One region of the Gluconobacter sp. P5B12 genome, then DNA from elsewhere that is predicted to be linked to it. Evidence: riboswitches for the same ligand, from Rfam matches in the RefSeq annotation. Region 1 holds a riboswitch; each other region holds the start of a gene.
The links. Region 1 has a riboswitch for cobalamin ahead of KP702_RS06740 (TonB-dependent receptor). Riboswitches for the same ligand answer to the same signal wherever they lie in the genome.
Positions count from the first base shown of each region.

Region 2: it holds a riboswitch for cobalamin, as region 1 does, so the genes downstream of both, KP702_RS11355 (CbtB-domain containing protein) here and KP702_RS06740 (TonB-dependent receptor) in region 1, are expected to answer to the same signal.
Region 3: it holds a riboswitch for cobalamin, as region 1 does, so the genes downstream of both, KP702_RS11490 (TonB-dependent siderophore receptor) here and KP702_RS06740 (TonB-dependent receptor) in region 1, are expected to answer to the same signal.

Region 1 is NZ_JACRVV010000002.1:593,518-597,677, reverse strand. Features, by position in the region: gene KP702_RS06745 (MiaB/RimO family radical SAM methylthiotransferase) at 1-527, shown strand, start outside; gene KP702_RS06740 (TonB-dependent receptor) at 524-2,647, opposite strand; cobalamin riboswitch at 2,867-3,074, opposite strand; gene ftsY (signal recognition particle-docking protein FtsY) at 3,188-4,153, shown strand.
Region 2 is NZ_JACRVV010000006.1:92,073-96,232, reverse strand. Features, by position in the region: gene cobU (bifunctional adenosylcobinamide kinase/adenosylcobinamide-phosphate guanylyltransferase) at 1-346, opposite strand, end outside; gene cobT (nicotinate-nucleotide--dimethylbenzimidazole phosphoribosyltransferase) at 419-1,477, shown strand; gene cobS (adenosylcobinamide-GDP ribazoletransferase) at 1,474-2,241, shown strand; cobalamin riboswitch at 2,243-2,381, shown strand; gene KP702_RS11355 (CbtB-domain containing protein) at 2,408-2,632, shown strand; gene KP702_RS11350 (CbtA family protein) at 2,648-3,385, shown strand; gene bluB (5,6-dimethylbenzimidazole synthase) at 3,389-4,027, shown strand; gene KP702_RS11340 (histidine phosphatase family protein) at 4,017-4,160, opposite strand, start outside.
Region 3 is NZ_JACRVV010000006.1:123,427-127,586, forward strand. Features, by position in the region: gene KP702_RS11480 (TonB-dependent siderophore receptor) at 1-203, opposite strand, end outside; gene KP702_RS11485 (fumarylacetoacetate hydrolase family protein) at 453-1,301, opposite strand; cobalamin riboswitch at 1,489-1,691, shown strand; gene KP702_RS11490 (TonB-dependent siderophore receptor) at 1,782-4,007, shown strand; gene KP702_RS11495 (ABC transporter ATP-binding protein) at 4,010-4,160, shown strand, end outside.

The DNA of each region.
Region 1 (4,160 bases):
ATCTGCATCTGTCTCTTCAGGCTGGTTCCGATCTCATCCTCAAGCGCATGAAACGCCGACACACCACCACGCAAGTCGCGTCCATGCTCCAACATGCTCGCGCCTTACGCCCGAATATTGGTGTTGGTGCAGATCTCATCGCGGGCTTCCCGACAGAAACAGACACGCTTTTCAACGAAACCCTCTCCTTCATCGAAGAGCAAGCTATCCCGTTCCTGCATGTCTTTCCCTACAGCGAACGCCCCGGCACGCCCGCAGCTCGAATGCCCGCCGTACCGAACGGAGAACGTCAGGCCAGAGCAGCCCAGCTCAGAGCTGTCGGTGAGGCGAACCGCGATACGTTTCTTGAAAGGTTCATTGGTCAGACGGTGGACGTCCTGATCGAAACACCGGACCGCGGTCATTCTCCCGAATTTGCGCCTGTGCGCTTCGCAGCCGATGCTTCCTCCCCAACCAGAGGAAGCATCGTCCCGCTTTCGATCTACGGTGTGTCAGAAGGGCATCTTCTAGGACGCAGCCCTGCCTAAAAACCTGCTGTCAGGGCGAAGCGGGCAGAAACTGGCTCCAGCGGATGACCTGTTGCACCGCTCTGCACAGCAGAGGCCGGTGTTAGACGATAGTCATACGCATATTGTGCCGCATAGGCATGCGTATTGAAGACGTTAAAGACATTTGCTTCGAGTTTCAGATTTTTGGTGAAGCAATAGCCAATATTCAAATTGAGTTCCTGATATCCCTTGGAACGCAGGCTGTTATCCTCCACCAGCGGATACCCCCCGAGCCAGCGTACCTGCAAACCGCCATACCAGGGGCCTCGATCTGCAAGGATGCCGAATGACCAAACGAAATTTGGGGCATTCGTCACGTACGGACCATCAATTCCATAACTGGCCAGATCTGACGCCTGATAACGCGCTTTCGCAAAGGACAGATCCGTATTCAGTTCAAGCCAGGTAACCGGATTATACTGTGCGGAAAACTCAATTCCCTCCCTACGACTGGCAGGGCCAGGAGAAGTAACACCAGCGTCGCCATCGTAACTCAGCTCAGACGCAAAATCGATGATGAAGGCAGCCGCCTGCACATTCAGATGACGGAGAGGCGTAGTCCGTACACCGATTTCACCGCTGACAGCCGACGTCATAAGAGGAACTTTAACCGACCCTTTGGCAAATTCGTCTGACGCATAAGAACCAGACACTGAGCGGAAATCGTTGGAGTGGAAGCCTCTTCCGCCACTCAGATAGAGTTCGGTTTTCTTCCAGGGGCCAAATACCAGACTTCCCTTGGGCTGAAACAGCCACTGATGCTTTCTGGTCAGGCTACCGTCGACAAGATTTTCGTCTGTACCACCCTGATAGTCTTCACGTAAACCAACAACCATTCGAAGCCAGGGTAACCAGTGCGTCGTGTTCTGGACAAAAAGACCGACAGCTCCAAGATCGATGTTATCCCCGTTACACAGGTCAGGCACCGTGCTCTCCAGACTGGATGGGCACTCCGGCAGCGTGACACGCTGGTGGGTATGGCGACGATCCACATACAGAAAGTCGTAACGCCCCTGAACGCCAACCTGAGTGTCAGTCCGGATACGGCCCACATGGTCCTGTCGGAAATAGACACTGCTTCCGCCAAGCGTAGTTCGTGTCTCGTCCTGCTGCTGCTGATCTCCGTTTACTGGGTCATCCAGATAATGCGTGAAGTTGTTCCAGAGCGTCAGCCGGTCATGAATGGCAAAAGCGCTCGTAACCCATTTCCAGTCATCGCCAGCAAGATGATAGTGCGCTGACAAACTGTAGCGCTCTGAAAAGCCGCCATCGGTCGGGTCCAGAGAGCCATAGCGGCTGATAAGCCCTTCCTTGTAGGCCGCCAGCGGTTGATCGTTTGTGGCCCTCCATTGACCGCGATAAAACATCCCCGTCAGGTCAAAGCCTTTGGTGGCGGTTCCGTGGGTGTAATGCGTCAATGCACGGATGCTCCGGGCATTGTCCGGATATTTCCACGGGCCGTCTGAATGAGAAATATTGAAGGCATTAACCCAACGATCGCCATTAGCAAATTGGGCCGTACCGCCAATGTAAGCGCGATAATCCCCTAGCGTTCCGGCACTCAGACTAATCTGACGGGCGATGTGATCTGCCAGCTTCATGTGATCGGAACCGGCCACACCAAAATCCCCGATATCTGCGTGAAATGGCCCTTTGGTATAATCAATGCCTGAGAGTGTTTCGGGTATCAGGAAATTCAGATCCGTGTAGCCCTGACCATGCGCGTTACTGACGCCATTGACCGGCATGTCATCAACAAATGTTGCCAAGTCCGTGCCATGATCCAGATTAAAGCCCCGCAGCAGGAATTGATTGGCCTTTCCCTCCCCGGAATGAGATGTCACCACCAGTCCGGGAACAGCCTCCAGAATTTGCCCCACGCGATATGCAGGCCGCTGCTGGATTTCACGTGCGGTCAAAGATCCTTCACTCGCCGTGTCCGCTCGTCCCAGAAGATTACGGCGGGAGGCCATGACACTGATCCGCTCCACCACATGGTTTTGCGCCGCAGAAGTGGTTTTCTTTTCCAGATGTCCGGATGCTTCGACTTTATCCGTATCAGACGCCCATTCTGCAGCAACTGCCAGTGTAGGACCCATGAGCAAGCTGCTCATCACAACGGACACAGAAATAGTCGATCGTCGCCAATTGCAACGACGCTTTTGAAAAGGAACAGCACTTTGCCTGAAGCGCTCTTCCGGTAACAGTACAGTCATATGAGCCCTGCTCGGTATGACAGGAACAGGGCAGACACGTTCGCAATCCGGCTGTCACAGAGGACTCCGGAACGCCACAAACAGCCGCCCCGGGCACCCCGCCGGTGGTTGAAATTGCATGGCAGGTCTCCTGGCTCACGGGTCTTCGCAGCCACCCTGTCTTCCCAGAGGCATAGGCACTCCAGTGACATCAGTCGGGTGACGGCTCGCCATTTACAGTTGCGGGGGCAGCGCCGGCCTTACACCGGACTTCCCTCTTAGCTTCACGCCACAAAACCGAGGGTGAAGAACCATACCGAAACACAAAAACTGAAACGCTTCCGTACTGTCAATGTCTGAAACAATCCTCCCAAGGCACGTTTGTCCTCAGGAAATCGACGCTACAGACTTGACGTTGGGCCTGACCTGTCCGAACTCCCGTGCATGGCTGGATTTTTCTCACGACTCAAACAGGGTCTTTCACGCTCGAGCTCACGTCTCGGAGCTGTATTCACGCATCGCAAGCTGGACGATGCCGCTCTTGAAGAACTCGAAGACGAACTGATCGCGGCAGACCTGGGTCCTGTCGTAGCAGAGCGCGTTATCGAGAGCTTTCGAAGCTCCCGTTTTGGCAAGGACGTCACAAGTGACGAAATTCGCGATGCCCTGGCCGAAGAGATTGCACGGGTTCTGGAGCCCGTTGCGATCCCGTTTGAGCCTGATCCGAAGAAGAAGCCCCATGTCGTCCTCGTGGTCGGCGTCAACGGTGTAGGCAAGACCACAACCATCGGCAAAATGGCCCGCCATTACAGTGAAGAAGGCAAATCCGTCATGCTCGTGGCGGGAGATACCTTCCGTGCTGCGGCGGTCGAACAGCTTCAGGTGTGGGGGCAACGCTCAGATGTGCCCGTTATCGCGGGAAAACACGGAGCTGATGCTGCTGGCCTCGCCTATGACGGTATCAAACGCGCGACCGAAGAGGGCAAAGACCTCCTCTTCATCGATACCGCCGGCCGCCTGCATAATAAGGGCGCGCTCATGGAAGAGCTGGCCAAGATCATCCGCGTCATGCAGAAATTCGACCCAACCGCCCCGCATTCCGTATTGCTGGTGCTGGATGCAACGACCGGTCAGAACGCCATTGAGCAGGTACGGGTGTTCCGTGAGCTGGTGAACGTCACAGGCCTGATCGTGACCAAACTGGACGGTTCTGCCCGCGGTGGAATTGTGGTCGCACTTGCAGAACAGTTCAAACTGCCCGTGCACATGGTCGGTGTCGGCGAACAGGCCGAGGACCTGCGCCCGTTCTCAGCTCAGGATTATGCGCGCGGTCTTGTGGGTGGCGCTACGGGAGATCTTGCCTCCCGGCTTGTCGAGAGCCCCTCAGAAGAAGAAACTCCGGAAAATTGAAGAAACA
Region 2 (4,160 bases), on a different contig from region 1:
TTTGCAACGCCTCGAGAAGATCTTTCGTCGCCGTGTGAATATTACGATCTTCCAGAATGAGATTTGTCAGCCATAAAGTCAGGCAATCAACCAGGACCGGCGCGCGCTGCTCGGCCTGTAAAACACCTGCGATATCAAATGGCTCTTCAACTGTACGCCACCCTTTGTTCCCACGGGTGGTACGGTGCAAATCTATCCTGGCCTGCATTTCCTCATCAAAAGCCCGACCGGTCGCGAGGTAAACCCAAGGCGCCGGAAGGTCAGTGATAAGGGCCTCAGCGATCCGGCTTTTTCCTGACCTGGCGCCCCCGAGGACCAGTGACACATCCGGTAGTCCTGTTTGCATGATGGTCTGTGCCACAATGTGTCCTGCGCCTTCTTCTTGCATGGTCCCTGATAACAGCACAAAAGACCTGTCATGCCACCGCACATCATGCCCTCGTCCTGTCAGTCCCCTTTCGCCAGCATGGCAGAACTTCGCACTGCCTGCCTGTCACTTCCAGACCCCGACCCAAAAGTCGCCGCCCTGATAGCGGAGCGAGACGCAACTCTGACCAAACCTCCCGGCAGCCTCGGGCGGTTGGAAGAGCTATCCATTTGGCTCGGTGAATGGCAAGGCCATCAGAAACCAAGGCTAGAGCACGTTCAGATAACAATTTTCGCAGGGAATCATGGTGTGGTCCGCCGGGGCGTATCTCCGTGGCCTTCGGATGTTACGGCCCAGATGGTGTCAAATTTTCAGCGTGGAGGCGCAGCAATCAACCAGCTTGCCCGAAATGCTGGTGCGGACCTTGCTGTTGTTCCCGTCCGAAACTTAACGGCCACGGCAGATTTCACAGCTTTCCCAGCTATGAGCGAAGAGGAGTTCCTTGATGCGGTCTCGGTCGGATACACCGCTGTATCCCCCATGCTGGATCTGTTCTGCCCAGGCGAAATGGGCATCGGCAACACAACCCCTTCCGCCGCACTCTGTGCTGCCCTTCTAGGAGGCACTGGCGCGGACTGGGCAGGACGTGGAACGGGTCTCGATCAGGCGGGCGTTAACCTCAAGGCTTCTGTTATTGATGAGGCCCTGTGTCTGCACGCGGCGTCACTTAGCGACCCCTTGGATACCGCACGTTGTCTGGGTGGTTACGAACTGGCCGCCATATTGGGAAGTGCTCTGGCCGCCAGACACCATCGTATCCCGGTTCTGCTTGACGGCTTCGTCTGTACCGCAGCCGTGCTGCCATTGATCAAACTGACTGCCTCAGCACTCGACCACACAAAGCTCTCGCATTGTTCCGCTGAAGCTGGTCACCGCAGGCTGGCAGATGCCCTCAGGCTGAAACCAATACTGGACCTGGGCTTGCGCCTCGGAGAGGGATCTGGGTCTGCGGTTGCCATTCCCGTCCTCAGAGCAGCATTGGCCTGCCACAACGGTATGGCGACGTTCGCAGAGGCTGCCGTTTCCCAATCAGACGTCTCCATTCAATGAGGCTTTGGCGCACCATTCGAGAAGACATCGCCTGTGGTGCGGGCCTGCTGACCCGCCTTCCCTTGGGATGGCTGCGCGTCAGCGGACAGGACTGGTCTCTGGCGCGGTCTGTCTGGTGCTGGCCCCTAATTGGGGCGCTTGTCGGTATTCTCAGCGCATCAATGTTCTTGCTGCTGAGCGCCTTGAGTGTTCCCCCTCTGGTAGCGGCAGCCTGGAGCGTCGGCCTACAAGTTCTCTTAACCGGAGGCCTGCACGAAGACGGACTGGCGGATATGGCGGACGGATGTGGTGGCGGCCATACTCCTGAGAAGCGCCTGACCATCATGCGCGATAGTCGTATCGGCAGCTATGGTGCGCTGGCTCTGGGCATCAGCTTGATTATCCGCATTACGACATTAGCAGCGCTGCCTAATGCAATGATCTTGCCGGCAATGGCTGTCACGGGAGCGCTCTCCCGCGCAGTACTCCCACTCCTGACGTTCATCACAAAGCCTGCGCGTGACAACGGGCTGGCAAAGCAGCTCTCCAGTCTGACGCGGGATCAGCTGCTGGGCACGTTGTTTTCCGGCTTTTGCGTGACGGTGATTTGCCTTCCCGCACAACTGGGCCTCCAAACTCTTCTTGCCGTACTATGCACAATGCTTGGAGTTCGCGCCGTCGCCCGAAAACTGCTCGGCGGATATACAGGAGACGTGCTGGGAGCAACGGCCAGTTTTGCCGAGTGCGTTCTCCTGACAGTGCTGGCCTCAGCATGGAAAAGTTGACACTTTCTCACGAAACGCTACATCCTCTCTCCTAGCGGAAGCAGGGAGAAGCCGGTGCAAATCCGGTGCGGTCGCGCCACTGTAATGCTCGTGAAATCACGTTGCGAAGCCAGACCTCCTTTATCAATTTTCCACCGCAGAACGCGCTTTTCCAGCGGAGCCTATTATGAGCCAGAGCCTTTCCCCGTCCCACCTGCCCGCCAGCATCACCGCACCGGTTGCGCTACCGATCCGCGCGCTCCTTCCATGGGCTGCCTTTACGGTCGTGCTCAGCCTTCTGCTGCTTTATTTTGTTGGTGCAGAACAAGGCGCGACGTCTCTGATTTCAGGGCATGCGGTCCATGAATTTGTTCATGATGGGCGCCATCTGCTCGGCTTCCCCTGCCACTAAACGCAGCATAGTTTTATGACAGGTCGTCTTTTGAGCCGCGGCATGATTGCCGGGATTGCTGCCGCATTGCTTGCATTCGTGTTTGCGCGTTTTTTTGGAGAGCCGCAGGTTAATCTTGCGATTGCATTCGAGAGCGCGAAAGACCTCGCTGCTGGTGAGCCGCCTGAACCGGAAATTATCAGCCGAGACATACAGGCGTCTTTCGGGCTTCTCACCGCTGCCATTATGTATGGTGCGGCTTACGGCGGCATTTTCGCGACTATTTTTGCTTTTGCGTACGGTCGCGTAGGCCGCTTTTCGCCGCGAGCCTTATCTGCACTTCTGGCAGCCGCAGCATTCGTTGTGTTCGTGCTGGTGCCGGACCTGAAATATCCTCCCAATCCCCCTGCCGTTGGCCTTCCATCCACCATCGGCCTAAGAACCGGCGCCTATTTCGGTATGATCGCTCTCTCGCTTTGCGCGGCAGCGGCATCCTATATGGTCAGCCGACCACTCATCCGGCGCCTGGGCCACTGGAACGGTGTGCTAGCCTCTCTCGGTGTCTTCATCATTTTGGTGGCCGCCGTACAAGCCGGTATGCCTGATATCAATGAAGTTCCAACAGATTTCCCGGCAACAGTGCTCTGGCGTTTCCGCGAGGCAGCCTTGGGGATGCAGATCGTTCTGTGGGCTACGATCGGACTGCTCTTCGGGCCTCTGGCATCCCGTGTCCTGACGGCGGGCGCTGGCAAACCTTTTGCACGCAACGGATAAACCATGACGGCACCAGCCTTTTCAGACGATTTCAGAAAAGATCTGGAGCGCCTTTTCACATGGCGTCGGGATGCGAGGCATTTCCAGCGGGACCCTCTGCCAGCATCCTTGTTGGATGATCTCCTGCATGCCTCAACCCTGGCGCCTTCCGTTGGTTTGAGTGAGCCCTGGCGCTTCGTGCTCGTTGAAAACCCAGCGCGAAAAGCAGCCGTTCGGAGGAGCTTCGAAACCTGTAATCGGGAAGCCCTTCAGGGATATGACGGCGAACAAGCAGCATCCTATGCGACGCTCAAACTGGCCGGATTAGATGATGCCCCGCATCATGTCGCCGTCTTCTGCGAAACATTCCCGGATCAAGGACATGGTCTCGGACGTGCGACCATGCCGGAAACAACAACCTGGTCCGCTGTGATGGCTATTCATACGTTCTGGCTGGCCGCAACGGCAGCAGGTGTGGGGCTGGGCTGGGTTTCCATTCTTGAACCTGAGCACGTGTCAGACCTTCTCGACGCCGAGCCCGGATGGAACCTTATCGCGTATCTTTGCATCGGATATCCGGCAGCCCATGCCAAGACGCCAGAACTGGAGCGCATGGGCTGGGAAACAAGAAACCCGGACCGACGTCAGTGGATCAAACGCTGACGTAATGGAGCCTGCTGCTGCCCTGCGGCATTGAAGGTGCTAGCAGGTTGGCCCTCTCTCCTTTGGCAAGCCCATCAAGGAGACGAAGTGGGCCGCCGTGCGAAATGACTAACGCAGCCTCTCCGGCCTGAAT
Region 3 (4,160 bases), on a different contig from region 1:
CGCTGCACATTGTGAGACTGTGTCGAAGCGGAACGTTCCTTTGCGTTACTCGTCGCTAAAGATGATTTCTTGCGTGTATCTGGCGAACCCTCATCAACTGCAGCAGCGAAGGCACCATTGCATGTGCCAGAGAGGAGGAGCGCCGTAAAAAGCATTGGACCAAAATTTGTACGTTGAGGAACGTTCGACGCTGGAAGTCTCATGGAACGGGCTAACTGCCTCCGCTGGAATGAATTTTCACGGGAATTTCAACCGAGTTCCCGTCTTTCTTAAAGTTACAAATGATATTCATTCTCAAAAACTTCAATCTTTAATTCACTCAAATTCGCAGTTGTTACATTCAGCACAGCTTTCCTGCCACCTTGAGCGGGCAAGTATTTTCTACAAAAAAAAGAATTACGAAAGCGGATGTTTTTTCAAGAATCGTGCTGTGTGAAAGTCTTTCTATCCGTTCAGGCGTGAGTTGACCTCACGGTCTGCCTTTGAATGCCAAGCCCTTCGATTTCCAGCTCTACGACATCCCCTGGTTCGAGATAGACTGGGTGAGGCTTGATGCCCATTCCGACGCCGGCAGGTGTGCCTGTAGCAATGATATCGCCCGGCATCAGGGTCATGTAGTGGCTGACATGTGAAATGATGCTGCGGACGTCAAAGATCATGTTGGAGGTATGCCCCGTCTGCCGACGGTGTCCGTTGACATCTAACCGCATGGAAAGCGATTGCGGATCGGCGATTTCATCGGTCGTCACAAGCCATGGTCCCAAAGGCCCGAATGTGTCGCAGCCTTTGCCTTTGTCCCACTGGCTTGTCTGCATCTGAAATGAGCGTTCAGAGACATCATTGGCGACACAATATCCCGCCACATGCTCCAAAGCCTTCTCCGGGGAGACGTAGGACGCTTTTGTGCCGATAATGACTGCGAGTTCGACTTCCCAGTCCACTTTGGTGGCTTGTTGGGGAATCAGAATACCATCGCTCGGACCCGTCAGGGCAGAGATGGCTTTCATGAAGACGATTGGCTCTGAGGGGAGGGGAAGGCCTGCTTCCTCGGCATGATCCAGATAGTTCAGACCAATGCAGATGTACTTTCCGGCACCGGAGAACGGAATACCGTAGCGTGGTGCTTCTGAAATGACAGGGAGAGTATCCGGATTAATCGCCCGCAAGGCGTCCAACTGCTCTGGAGACAGATGGGCAGCTGTAATATCAGGCAAAACCCCTTCGAGGCTTCTCAGGATGCCAGTGTCATCAATGAGTCCGGGTGTTTCCTGATTCAAGGGACCAAAACGACAGAGCTTCATCCTGCAACACTTTCTGTCCAGAGTGGGGAAGCATGAGATTAGGCATGTTTAGGCGCTACTTCCAAGGGATTGAGGGGCCTGTTCATGGCCGCTGCCCCAAACGCGAAGGCGCCCCATTGTTCAAATTGATAACTTCAGTTATTGATATGTTATAACATACGTGTTTGACTATATGGGAGTTTCGGTTATGCCCCTGCTCAATGATGGTTCCCCGGAAGGGGATGAAAAGGGAACGCAGTGAAATGCTGCGGCTGCCCCCGCAACTGTGAGCGGTGAGGCTGATCACGATGGGTTCCGGGAACCCGGCCACTGGGGCGTCAGCCTTGGGAAGGCTCGCGATCTGCCGATGATCTGCAAGCCAGGAGACCTGCCATCGAAAATGGTCATGGACGAAGCGAAAGGGCGGGGTGCACCGGACGCAGCAGGATGTTTATCCTGCTCATCGTAGTGACGCATTGTTGAGTGAAGTTTGCGTTATCCATGAGGAAAATTAGTTTTGTCGGTGTGTTGCCCGTCGCGGCATTGACCGTCTTTCAGCCCGCATTTGCTCAGACAGAAGATGTCAGGAAGGCAGCAACCAAGGCGAAAGAGGAGCACATTACGGCGCATGGCCGGGCGCAGCCATTGAAGGACAGTGCTGTTATCGGGGGCAGGCTCGGGCTGACGGTTCAGCATAACCCTGCAACCATCAATGTCATTCAGCGCAGCGTGATGGAGCAGCGCGGCTATGCGCATGCTGAAGACGCCGCAGACAGCGCACCGGGCGTTTCTTCCGGTGGATCTCCTGGAAGTCCGGCGCAGATGATGATGCGCGGCTTCAGCGGAAATCAGGTTCTGATCCTTCGGGACGGAATTTATTACGGCCCGACCACGATGGTGAACCGTCCGCTCAACAGCTTTAATCTTGAGAGCGTTCAGGTTCTCAAGGGGCCGTCGTCCGTTCTTTACGGGCAGGGCGCTGTCGGCGGCACCGTGGACATGCGCACGCGTGATCCTGCATTTGATGGGCCGCATGCCAATGCGCTGATATCTTATGGCAGTTTCAATACATGGAATGCTGGCCTGGGCGGTTCGGTTCCCATTACTGACACGTTGGCCATTCGAAGTGATTTTAGTCGTACCTCGTCTGATGGATACGTTGCTGGCGCAGACCCACACAGCAACGATTTCACGACAACGTTGCTCTGGCACCCTTCGAAGAAATTTACAGCCCGCTTTGGCGTCGACTATCTGACAGATCGCTTGTCGACGTATTATGGAACCCCTTTGGTCCCGCTGGCTCAGGTCCATGATGGCGTGGGCGGCCTGCTGTCGTCTTCCAAGGGGTTAGGCGTAAGCCGGTCATCGCTCTGGCGGTATTACAATGCCAAGGATGCAAAAGCCGGCTCGGTCAATGTGACCCCGACGCTCCATCTGACGTGGCAGTCAACGGAGAACATGACGTTCCACAATAAAACCTATGTCCTTTACGCCAAGCGGAACTGGAATAACGCTGAATCCTACAGTTATATCGGTTCATCTGGGCAGACAGACGCAGCCGGAAGTGCCATTGCACCCGGTCGGGTCGGCCGGGATCGGTTCTATGTTTATATGAACCAGCATCAGGTTGGTGACACGCTGGATGGCCAGTTTGATTTTCATGTTTTCGGAATGAAGAACCGTCTGGTCGTCGGTGGAGACGCGTATTATGTGCGGCTCATCCGGAACCGTGGTTTTCCGGACGCGACATATGCAGACAGTGTTTCTCTGAGTAGCCCCGAAAGCACGGCCGTGGGGAGCTTTGCAGGGGAGTATCCATATACGAAATCTCCTACAACCATGGTGGACGCAGGCATCTTCATGGAAGATGTCCTGACCGTGCGGGACGATCTGCGTGTGGTGGGTGGATTTCGCTACGACTGGCTAAAACTGGATCGTCAGAATTATAGCCAGTCTGGTGCGTTCAACCCTGCGACCAGCTTCAAAGGGAACTACAATCCTGCCAACTTCAGGATTGGCCCTGTTTATGATCTGACAGACAACATCAGCCTTTACGGCGTGTATACGACGGCTGAAGATCCGCCGGGCTCTAATATCTTCCTGGTTAACAAAGGTCAGTTTTCGCGCCTGAGTCATTCCAGACAGGGGGAAATTGGCGCGAAGGGCTCTTTCTGGAAAGGCCGTCTGTCCTCTACATTGTCTCTGTATGATATCCGCCGTACCCGAGTTCTCGTTGCCACCGGTGTGGACAGCGTGGCAACGGCGGGCGTTCAGAAGTCACGGGGTGTGGAATGGCAAGGGGACCTCACGCTGGGCAAACACTGGAGCCTGTCCGGAAATGTAGCCTATACGTGGTCTCGTTATGGATCATTCCATCCTTCAGCGTCAGTGAATGCCTCCGGGAACGAGGTCCCGAACGTTCCGGCTGTAACGGCCAACCTGTGGGGTGTCTGGTCCCGGGTTGCAGATCTGCCGGTCGATCTGGGGGCTGGCATGCGTTACGTATCTGCCCGCAAGGGCGATTACGCCAATACCCTGAGTCTGAAAGATTATGCGCTCGTCAATCTTTTCGCGGCATGGCACGCCTATCGTGGCGTGACGGTTTATGGCCGGGTAGACAATGTGGGAAACAAGCACTTCATTCAGTGGGCGGATACCAGTTATCCGAGTGAAGTGATGCTGGGGGCGCCGCGGTCTTTCTCGATCAGTGTTCAGGCTGGTTTCTGATCGTGTCTGAGGTTGTGCTTCAGACGCATGCTGCCGGGTATGACCGCATACTCTCTTTGACGGATCTCTCCGTCAGGGAGGGTGAGCATGTTGCACTCATTGGCCCCAATGGTGCTGGGAAAAGCACGCTTCTGAGGCTGCTCGCTGGATTAA